DNA from 3 places in the Thermostichus sp. MS-CIW-34 genome. Region 3 is predicted to be linked to each of the others. Evidence: riboswitches for the same ligand, from Rfam matches in the RefSeq annotation. Region 3 holds a riboswitch; each other region holds the start of a gene.
The links. Region 3 has a riboswitch for cobalamin ahead of ACVWYY_RS05995 (sirohydrochlorin chelatase). Riboswitches for the same ligand answer to the same signal wherever they lie in the genome.
Positions count from the first base shown of each region.

Region 1: it holds a riboswitch for cobalamin, as region 3 does, so the genes downstream of both, ACVWYY_RS10655 (TonB-dependent receptor plug domain-containing protein) here and ACVWYY_RS05995 (sirohydrochlorin chelatase) in region 3, are expected to answer to the same signal.
Region 2: it holds a riboswitch for cobalamin, as region 3 does, so the genes downstream of both, metE (5-methyltetrahydropteroyltriglutamate--homocysteine S-methyltransferase) here and ACVWYY_RS05995 (sirohydrochlorin chelatase) in region 3, are expected to answer to the same signal.

Region 1 is NZ_JBSSDE010000030.1:28,804-32,007, reverse strand. It holds gene ACVWYY_RS10655 (TonB-dependent receptor plug domain-containing protein) at 1-1,091, opposite strand, end outside; cobalamin riboswitch at 1,134-1,285, opposite strand; gene ACVWYY_RS10650 (hypothetical protein) at 1,631-2,155, opposite strand; gene rsmH (16S rRNA (cytosine(1402)-N(4))-methyltransferase RsmH) at 2,332-3,204, opposite strand, start outside.
Region 2 is NZ_JBSSDE010000049.1:7,808-11,011, forward strand. It holds gene metE (5-methyltetrahydropteroyltriglutamate--homocysteine S-methyltransferase) at 1-1,862, opposite strand, end outside; cobalamin riboswitch at 2,329-2,533, opposite strand; partial or broken gene ACVWYY_RS13170 (ABC transporter ATP-binding protein) at 2,680-3,204, shown strand, end outside.
Region 3 is NZ_JBSSDE010000012.1:21,226-24,429, reverse strand. It holds gene ACVWYY_RS06000 (hypothetical protein) at 1-864, opposite strand, end outside; gene ACVWYY_RS05995 (sirohydrochlorin chelatase) at 962-2,005, opposite strand; cobalamin riboswitch at 2,036-2,171, opposite strand; gene ACVWYY_RS05990 (heavy metal translocating P-type ATPase) at 2,299-3,204, opposite strand, start outside.

The DNA.
Region 1 (3,204 bases), on a different contig from region 3:
GTGTTGCGAGCTGAAATGGATCGGTAGTCTGCTCCTAGAGTAAGCTCCAGGTTTTCAGCAGCCTTCCAGGTGTATTGCAGTTGGGATCCCCACCCCGTTCGCGAGATCTCATCCCGGGATCCCTGGCTTTGTGGGGCGCTGAAGCGATAGTTGAGGTCGTCAAAAAATACCCTAGCTTGCAGGGATCCCCTCTCTTGATCCCACAGCCAACTGAGATCTAACAGCAGGTCGTTGGTGTTTTGCACTGCATCGGGGGAGGGAAACTCGGTGCTGCCGGGCACCTGAAACGCTTTGTTGAGATAAAGGGCATTTCCGGTTAGGACTTGGCCTTCTGCCAATTGCCAGGTGAGCTTGGCTTGTAGGTTGTGGTACTCCACTGCCGAGTTTTCCCGCCTGCCGGCTTTGCCCAAACGCCTAATTTCAAAAGGAAAGTCGTTGTTGCTCTGCAGACGGCGATAGCTGACCACCCAGCCCAGATCCTGCACCTGGCCGCGGTTCTGGATCCCTTGCTCGTTGAGGCCGTAGCTGCCGATAGCCGCTTCCAGCACGGTCTCGGATCCCGGCTTTGGCTCCAGGGTTACGATGTTGATGACCCCGCCAACGGCATCGGAGCCGTATAAGGTGGAGCCCCCACCTGGAGAGATCTCAATACGCTCGACCACATCTGTAGTGATCTGAGACAGATCGAACCCGCCAAAAAAGCCCAGGTCGTTAATGGGGCGGCCATCCAAGAGCACCAACACCTGGGCCGTTCGTCCTCCCCGCATAAACTGGGAGCTAAGGGCTCCCAACTGGGTTCCTGCCGTGCCGTCGCTGAGGATCCCGGGCAGGTAGCGCAGGGCCTCCTGAACCGTTCTTGCCCCTTGCTCTCGAATTTGCTGGCGGGTAACGACGTAAACCGGGCGGGAAGAATCCCGCAGCAAACCAGGACGGCGAAAAGGTGTGGTGACGGGTTGATTTAAAATCTCGGCGCTAACGCCGGTTTCCAACACCTCTTGAGCTGAGGGCGGGGAAGCTGCCGGCTGCGCCCACGCTGGGATCCCCAAAACAAGACCCCCCAGCGCCAGGCTGAGACCTAGAATGGGATTCATTTTCTTTCTTGAAGCTCCTGATTCCGTGCGACGCGGAAGAAATGCGAGCCAAAACCGCAGGCGGGCATCCTGACTGAGGGCATAGGTCTAGCCCAAGCCCATCACAGTTGCGGCACAGCGCCGGATTTGCACCGGACTTTCCCCTTTACATGCCCTGGCTGATCCCCAGGACAACCTGTCGGTACAGCTTTCTCTGCGATTGCTCCGAAAAAGCCGTGCTAGGCATCATACATCCCCTGCTCTGGAGTTCCTATCCTGCCAGGGGGGATGTCATCCCCAGGGGTGAACGGGATCCCAACGACAATCCCAGGGCTTCGGATGGGCCACATCCCATTTAGGCCAGATTTCTTCACTGCTTTGTAAGCAGTTGAAGGATAGCCCGCTGCTACTCCAGATCGCGAGGCCCAGGGATCCCTTGACTTTTGAAGAATTTGAAGAATAGGGAGGATAGAGATACGCTGAGATCTTGCAAAATCCACAGCCTTTGGGAGAGTAAGAGGGGAGCAGTGGCTTGGCTGCTGTCCACGGGATTCATTGGACTAGTACCCAACCGGGTAGAAAAGAGGAGCTTTTTCGATTTCAGGCGGGGCTGTCGTCTGGTGGGCTGGATCCGGTTTAACTTGGCTGGGAGAGGCAATTGGCACCTCGATCATCCGATCCGGTACCAGCGGCACCATTTCGGAGCGGTCGGCAATTTCCCGGAGAGAATTGGCAATGGATTCTTGAGTCAGCAGAAACTGTCGTTCGTTGCGCTGCATCTGCTGCCACACCTGGTAACGCTGGCTCCACCGGCTTTGGGTATGCACAGTCCAACTGTAAAGGCTTAACACTGAAACCCCAGAGAGGATAGCCATCCCTGTGGAGATCTGCTTCCACCAAGCTAGGTGTTCTGCCCAAGCCGAATGTTGGCTGCGAGGATGGGCTGATTTCAACTTCAAATCCAAAGGCTGGGTGCGGCTGGCCTGAACTGTACCGGAGAGGGGTCGGCTCAGAGCAGAAGGCTGTCTGTGGCGACGAGGGCTTTTGGGACGATCAAGACCTGCGTTCAAAGGCTGGCTAACCATAGGGCTTAACCTCACACACACCAAGGGATCCGACGGTGCAGGACTGCCGGTTCCGCTTCACCCTAGTTCCCCGCGCCCCCCAACAGCAACCCCCTTCTCCCGATTCCCGGCCTCAGCAGGACAGCTGTCCGCTTCACAGTAGCCGATCTCTTGAGAGCGGGAGAACCAACCTAAACCTACATCTGACTGCTGCGGGCAGCCACTCGCAGTTTGGCAGAGCGGGCCCGTGGATTGCGTTGCCGTTCCAGTTCGGAAGGGGACAAGGGCTTGGGGGTGAGCACCTGCCAACGGGGATCCCTGCGGAAGGCCCATTTCACCAAGCGATCTTCAAGGCTATGGAAGCTGATCACGGCCAACCTGCCGCCGGGTTTCAACCAAGTGGGGGCTTGGGCCAGCAAGGTTTCTAAAGCCTCCAGTTCTCGGTTCACGGCAATGCGCAACGCCTGAAAGACCCGAGTGGCCGGGTGAATGCGGCCTCGCCGAGCTGCCGGAGGTACCGCCTGCCAAACCACCTGGGCCAACTGGGTAGTTGTGGCGAGGGGACGAGCCTGCTCGATGTGATGGGCAATGCGGCGGGCAAATCGCTCTTCGCCGTAACGGGTGAAAATCTCGATCAACTCTTCGACCGGGCGATGATTAACCCAATCGGCGGCAGTCTCCTGAGCTGTACTGGGATCCATGCGCATATCCAGCGGCCCCTCTCCGCGAAAGCTAAATCCCCGCTCAGGGCAGTCCAGTTGCGGCGAACTCACCCCCAAGTCGGCCACGATGCCATCGAAGGGGATCCCCTGCCCCTGCTCATCCCGAAAGCCATGCTGCTGCAGATCGAAATCGGCAAAATTGAGGTGCCACAGTTGGATGCGGCTGCCGGGGATCCCTTCTGCTGCAAAACGCGCTTGCGCCGCCTGCAGAGCCGCCGGATCCCGATCCAACCCCACCACTCGAGCAGCTCCCCCCCGCAGCAGCGCCAAGCTGTGCCCACCCCCTCCCAACGTCACATCCAAAAAAATACCGCCCCCCTGGGGTTGCAGGTAGGCCATCACCTCCTC
Region 2 (3,204 bases), on a different contig from region 3:
CCGCCGGTAGCTAGGCGAAAGGCATCCACTGCCCAGCTGAGGTATTCTGGCCAGCGTTCTTTTTTCAGAGGTAGCCCCTCCCGCAGTGCCGGCTCATCCACTTGCACCATCACCGCTCCAGCCGCTTCCAGATCTGCCACTTCGGCTCTCAAGGCCAGGGCAATCTGCAAAGCCTGCTCCCGCCGGGGAATATCAACACGGGGAAAGGACCAGTTGAGCATAGTCACTGGCCCCGTGAGCATGCCTTTCACCGGCTTTTGGGTGTGGGACTGGGCTACTTGGAATTCCCGCACTGTCATGGGTTGGGGGCGAACCACGTCGCCGTAGAGAATGGGAGGGCGCACGCAGCGGCTGCCGTAACTCTGCACCCAGCCGTGTTCAGTGAAGGCAAAGCCTTCCAGCTTCTGGGCAAAGTACTCCACCATGTCGGTGCGCTCAAATTCCCCATGCACCAACACATCCAGGCCAATCTCTTCTTGAATGCGGATGCACTTGGCAATCTCAGCGTCAATGGCTGCTTCGTACTCCGCCTGCGAAACCTCCCCTCTTTTGTACTTAGCTCGCCACTGCCGCACCTCTGGAGTTTGGGGGAAGGAGCCAATGGTGGTGGTGGGCAAAGGTGGTAGCTGAACCTGCCGACTTAGGCGCTGCTCGTAGGGCAGGAATCGCTCGAAGTCCTGGAGCTTGAGGTTGGCCAAAGCCTGGCGCACTTGGGGGTTGGGGGGGCTAAACTGCGCAAAGCTCTGCCATTGCTGCTGGATTTCCGCCTGCTGGGCAGCAGTGTCTTCGCCGTTGAGGGCTCGCGCCAGGAGAGCTACTTCGGCCAGCTTCTGTTCGGCAAAGCTGAGGACATTTCTGAGGGGTTCTGGCAACTGGGCTTCCAGAGCAGCGTCGTGGGGCACAAATTGCAACGAAGCGGAAGGCTGCACCCGTAGGTTGGGAGCTACCCCCTGCAGCTCCCGCAGGCTGGCCAAGACGGTCTCAGGCTGAACCTTCCAGACATTCCGAGCGTCCACTACGCCAGCACCTAGGATCTGGTCAGCCGGAAAGCCATAGGTTCTTACCAGATCCAGGGTGTGGCCACGGGTAAAGTCAAGGCTAATGCCGGCCACCGGCAGTTGCACCACCCAGGGGTAAGTCTCCCCCAGGTCATCGAAGTAGGTGACCAAGTGGACAGGGATCCCGGCGGTTGCCAACTGGCGGTAGCTCATTTCCACAGCTTCCCGCAGGCCACTTCCCTGGCTGGTAACCAAAATGGGATCGTGAATCTGGACTTCTGGGATCCCCAGCTGTTTTAACTCCTGGAGGAGATCCCGGTACAGAGGAAGGAGCTTTTCCAAGTCCGCCCGCAGATCCCCAGATCGCTGGCTAAGGCAGAGCAAAGTCACTGGACTGAGGACAACGGGGCTGGTGCGCTCCCCTAGGATCCCTTGGGCCCGCCGAACTCTTTCCAAAAAATCCCCAAAGTTAGGACTGGGATCGGCTTCCGGCTCAATTTCGGGTACCAAGTAGTGGTAGTTGGTGTCAAACCACTTGGTCATTTCCAAAGCCGGCAGGCCCTCCCGCCCCCGCGCCATGGCAAAGTAGCGGTCTAAACCCGACAGACCTCGGAACCGAGAGGGGATCAGCCCCAGCCAGGTGGCCCAGTCCAGTACATGGTCGTAGAGAGTCTGATCCCCTACCGCAATGTGATCAATCCCAGCTTGTAGCTGAGTCTGCCAGGCTTGAGTCTCCAAATCCCAAAAGGTAGCCAGCAGAGCCTCTGACCCTAGGGCACCACTCCAAAAGCCTTCCAAAGCTTTTTTGAGCTCGCGGCGCTTGCCCATGCGGGCATACCCCAATGTCATGGTTTGTGCAGTCATGTTGTGTGCCATCCCAAATACTGAGTTTTCTAATTTTCCTGCGTTCAATTCGCCCTCAACTGGGATCCCGCCCGCCAAGGAAGAAACCGGCTGTTCCTCTCTTGCCTCTGGAACCCCAACAAAACACTGCCTTTTGCGCAAAAAAGATACTCAACGCAGCCAGCGATCGCAGTGGCTACTTGCCAGCCACCAATTGAAGTCAGGAAGCCTGACATCTCACTCTTTCCTTCGCGTAGGCGGGCTGTAGATCTTGATAGATCTTGATAGATCTTGGTGCAACAGCACCCAAAATTTACTCTCTCCCGGCCAACTGGCTCAGAGTCTTGCTTGGGTTCTTGGACTTATTTCTACTGCTGAGGAGTACCGAAAGCTTGTGGGAGCAACGCCGGGAAAATGCTCAGGATAACGAAAGCAGAAACGAGCTAAAGCCAAGACAGTTACCATCTGTACCTCGCAGATGTTGTGAAGTTTAGAAAAACCATCGGCGGGCATTCTGACTGACACGGTTTTGGGGGACAAGACCTGGATCGGCAGCGAATGACTCTAGAGATTTGCTGCAGGACTTCTCCTAAACCGGATCACAGCTGCGGGACAGCGGCAGATTCTCACTGCTCTTTCCCCGTTTCCTCTGGCGGCTGATCCCCGTCAGAACCGATAGCTGAGCTACATCGTATCACGGAGTTCAGAGACGGGAGTAGAGTGCTTCAATCATCACCAAGCCAGCAGCCTTTGGAGCTACCAGACCTCACCTTTCACCCAGCGGTCTTGCAGGAAGTCATCGGAATCCTCTAAGCATCCTCCCCCCCTGCATTGCTCTCAAGTAGAACTTGGGGAAGTCGTAGGGCTGATGGCTCCCTCTGGTTTTGGCAAAACTACTCTGGCCAAGTTGCTGGCGGGCTACCTTACCCCCAGCCAAGGTCGGGTGAGTGTGACAGGGCAGCCTTTGCCTCGGCGAGGGTACTGCCCAGTGCAGCTTGTCTTTCAACATCCAGAGCAGGCCGTTAACCCCCACTGGCGCATAGCTCAGGTCTTGCGGGAAGGGCCTCCTCCCCAGCCAGAGGTTCTCCACACCTTAGGCATTTCCCCCAGTTGGCTCAACCGCTATCCCCATGAGCTAAGCGGGGGAGAATTGCAGCGGGTTGTCATCGCCCGGGTTCTCAACCCACAAACTCGCTATTTGATTGCAGATGAGATGACAGCCATGCTCGACGCCAATACCCAAGCCCTGATCTGGCAAGCTGTCTTGGCCTATGGGCGGGCACATCAGATGGGGCTTTTGGTCATCAGTCATGATCGCTTTCTCCTGGAACGGCTCTGCAGCCGCTACGTCATCATGACCAGC
Region 3 (3,204 bases):
GGCTATTTTGTGAGATAGGTTTTGGGTTAGGGTGAAGCCTATTTCCTGGAGAACTTGCAAGGCGCGGTAGGACTCCCGCAAAGCTTGCAGCTCTTGCTGAGTTTGCTCCAGTTGCCGGGCTTTTTGCTCCTGTAAGAAGCGCAGCCTTTGATTTTCGGACGCCGTGCGACGCAGAACGTGCTTGAGTTTCTGCTTCTGCTGCTGAAGCCGAGTCCGCCTCACCTCCAACTGCTGCAGTTGGATTTCTTGGAGTTCCAGTTCTATTTTCAGAGTGGCGACCTGCATCTGGAGTTGGCGAAGTTTTTGGTTGAGCTCTGGCTCTGGTGTGGGTTTTGCCGACTCAGGGCTTGGGGAAGAAGGTGATGACAATTCTTGTAGGGGCTGCAACTGTTGGGCCTTGGCCTGCGAAGCTTGATCCTGGTGCTGCTCGCCCTGCAGTCTTACTTGAGTGTGTTCGCTTACTTCGGTTTCAGTTTCCGTCTGCTGCTCAGCTTGATCAAGAATTTGTCGATCGCGGATCTGGGTTTGAGGATCCTCGTCAACCGACTGCAAAGGGAGAGAATCCTCCTCGGGTTGCCGAGGGTTGCCGCCATAATCGGCGGGATCAAAGGGAGACAGAGCCGCTACCAGCGAGGCCCGAAAATCAGTCCAGGAGCCCGACTGCAGACCCATCTGAACCACCCGCCAAACCCCATAGGCAGACCCAATTCCAGCCAGGATCCCAGGGATCCCGGCCAAGGATAAGGAAACCCTGGGCAGGGTTGGCAGGATCTGATCCAACAGCCCCACCACCAGGGCGAAAACAAAGATCCCGCTCCCCGCGGCAGCGGCACCTGAAACCCAAGAGGAGCGGGAGAGCATCATCGTTTTTTCGTCATCACAACCGCTAGAGCGGGAAAACCAGGTTCAAAAATGGCCTGTCTGCACTCAGTTTATCCCGCCAGCAGCCTCTGTTTCCCTCTTAGGGCACCTGCCAAGCCCGTTGGTGGTAGCCCTCTAATTGGGCCCAGGGATCCCCAGCCGCTGCGTGGGTGTGGCCGTGCTGAGGGTGATGGTGAGAATGAGGGTGGTGATGGGATCCGTGCCCGTGATGGTGGTGATGATGCTCGTGAGGATGGTGATGGGTATGCCCAGCTCTGACCTCTGCGCTCACGGCCAGGCGAAACTTGCACAGGTGGCAGTTCATCGGGGTTTGGCCCTGCAGGGCTTCCTGCTCCAGTTGCTGCAGGCTGTGCAGCACCGTATCCACAAGGCCCAATTCCGGCAGCATCAGCCAGTCGATTTCCGGCTGTCGTTGTCGTTGTTTCTCCACTGCCGCCTCGATTTTTTTCACCAACACCCCCGTAAACAGAAAGTAGGGCAGCACGATCACCCGGCGCGGCTGCCAGGACAAGGCCCGCTCCAATCCCACGGGCAGGCGGGGATGGGTAATGCCGATAAAGCAAGTTTCCACAGCGGCAAACCCAGATCCTTCCCAAAGCAACCGGGCCAGTTTACAGGCTTCGGCATTGGCCTCGGGATCGCTGGAGCCGCGACCCACAAACAGGAGCACGGTTTCTGCTTCTGGGATCCGCTGCGGTTGGGCAGCTATCAGAGCAGCCAATCGGTCTCGCAGCAGTTGCAGGATCTCGATGCGGATCCCCAGCGGCCCACCGTAACGAATGCGCAACTGGGGATAGAGGGCCTGCAGGCGATCCAATTCCATCGTCACATCGAACTTGTTGTGGCGGGCCCCAAACAGCAACAGCGGCAGGGCCACGATCTCCTGCCACCCTTGGGCCAAGCACTGCTCTACCCCCTGGGCAATGGTTGGCTGGGTCAGCTCCAGAAAACAAGGGATCACCGGTCGATGGGGAGTGAGGGATTGGTAGACTTGGGCCAACTCCAGAAAGGCTTGCCGCCCTTCAGGGTCGCGGGATCCGTGGCCGATAAGCAATAGGGGCAATGAAGGAGAAGCAAGCTGCCCAACCGAAAGGGGAGGGGAAACACTGAGGGTATTCAACACAAAAAACTCCGTTCCTTGTGAATCGCAAGGGGTACAGGACAACGGCAGGTGGGTGTTCTGGCTGAGGGAGGGATCCCATCACAGTTGCGTCACAGTGGCGGACTTGCACCGCGCTTTCCCCAGTCTGCCTGAGCCTTTTAGGTTAGCTTGCCGCTTGCCATTCACCAAGCTCCCGGGGGGGATGTTCTTGCCTGCCAGAAGATAGCCCTGAGGCATGAGCGGTACGGCAGACTCATGCTCAAAGGGCAGCAAAACTGTTGCCGCGCTAATCCCCCTTGCCCCTGGGAGAGGGCCTAACGCCGGCCCGCTGGTCTGGGGGGCTGAAAGTGTCGCAGGCGCAGGGCATTGGCGACCACCGAAACGGAACTCAGGGCCATGGCTGCCCCCGCCAGCATGGGGTTGAGCAGCCAGCCTGTAAAGGGATAGAGCGCCCCAGCGGCAATCGGGATCCCCAGCGTATTGTAGATAAAGGCGAAGAAGAGGTTCTGGCGGATGTTGTTGAGGGTGGCCCGGCTGAGTTGAATGGCAGTGGCGACTCCCCGCAGATCTCCCGACATGAGGGTAATATCGCTGGCGGCCATTGCCACATCCGTACCCGTAACGATGGCGATCCCCACATCCGCTTCTGCCAGAGCCGGAGCATCGTTAATGCCATCTCCCACCATCGCCACCCGCCGTCGCGGTTGTCTTAGGCTGCGTATGTAAGCGGCCTTCTGATCCGGACGGACTTGGGCAATTACCCGCTGAATGCCTGCCTGCCGGGCAACCGCTTGGGCCGTGGTGGGGTTATCCCCGGTTAGCAGGATCACCTCTAGACCCATCTGTTGCAGCTGTTGCACTGCCTCAGGAGAGGTGGGTTTGAGCGGATCGGCAATGGCCAGCAGCCCCACCAGGCTCTGGGATTGGGCTACGCCGATCACCGTTTTGCCCTGGCTTTCCCAATTCTGAACCCGCTCTGACCAAGAGGGATCCCAAGGGATCCCCATCTCCTGTAGCCAGCTCAGCCGACCGATGCGGATCCACTGGTCTTCCACCCAGGCTTCTGCCCCACTGCCTACCCTTGCCTGAAAGTGCCAGGCAGGAGGGATCACAATTTTTTCGGCTTCGGCTTTCTGCACCACCGCCTGGGCCAAAGGGTGTTCCGAGTGCCGCTCTACTGCCGCTGCCAGGCGCAACACCGTCAGGGGAGAGGAGCCATT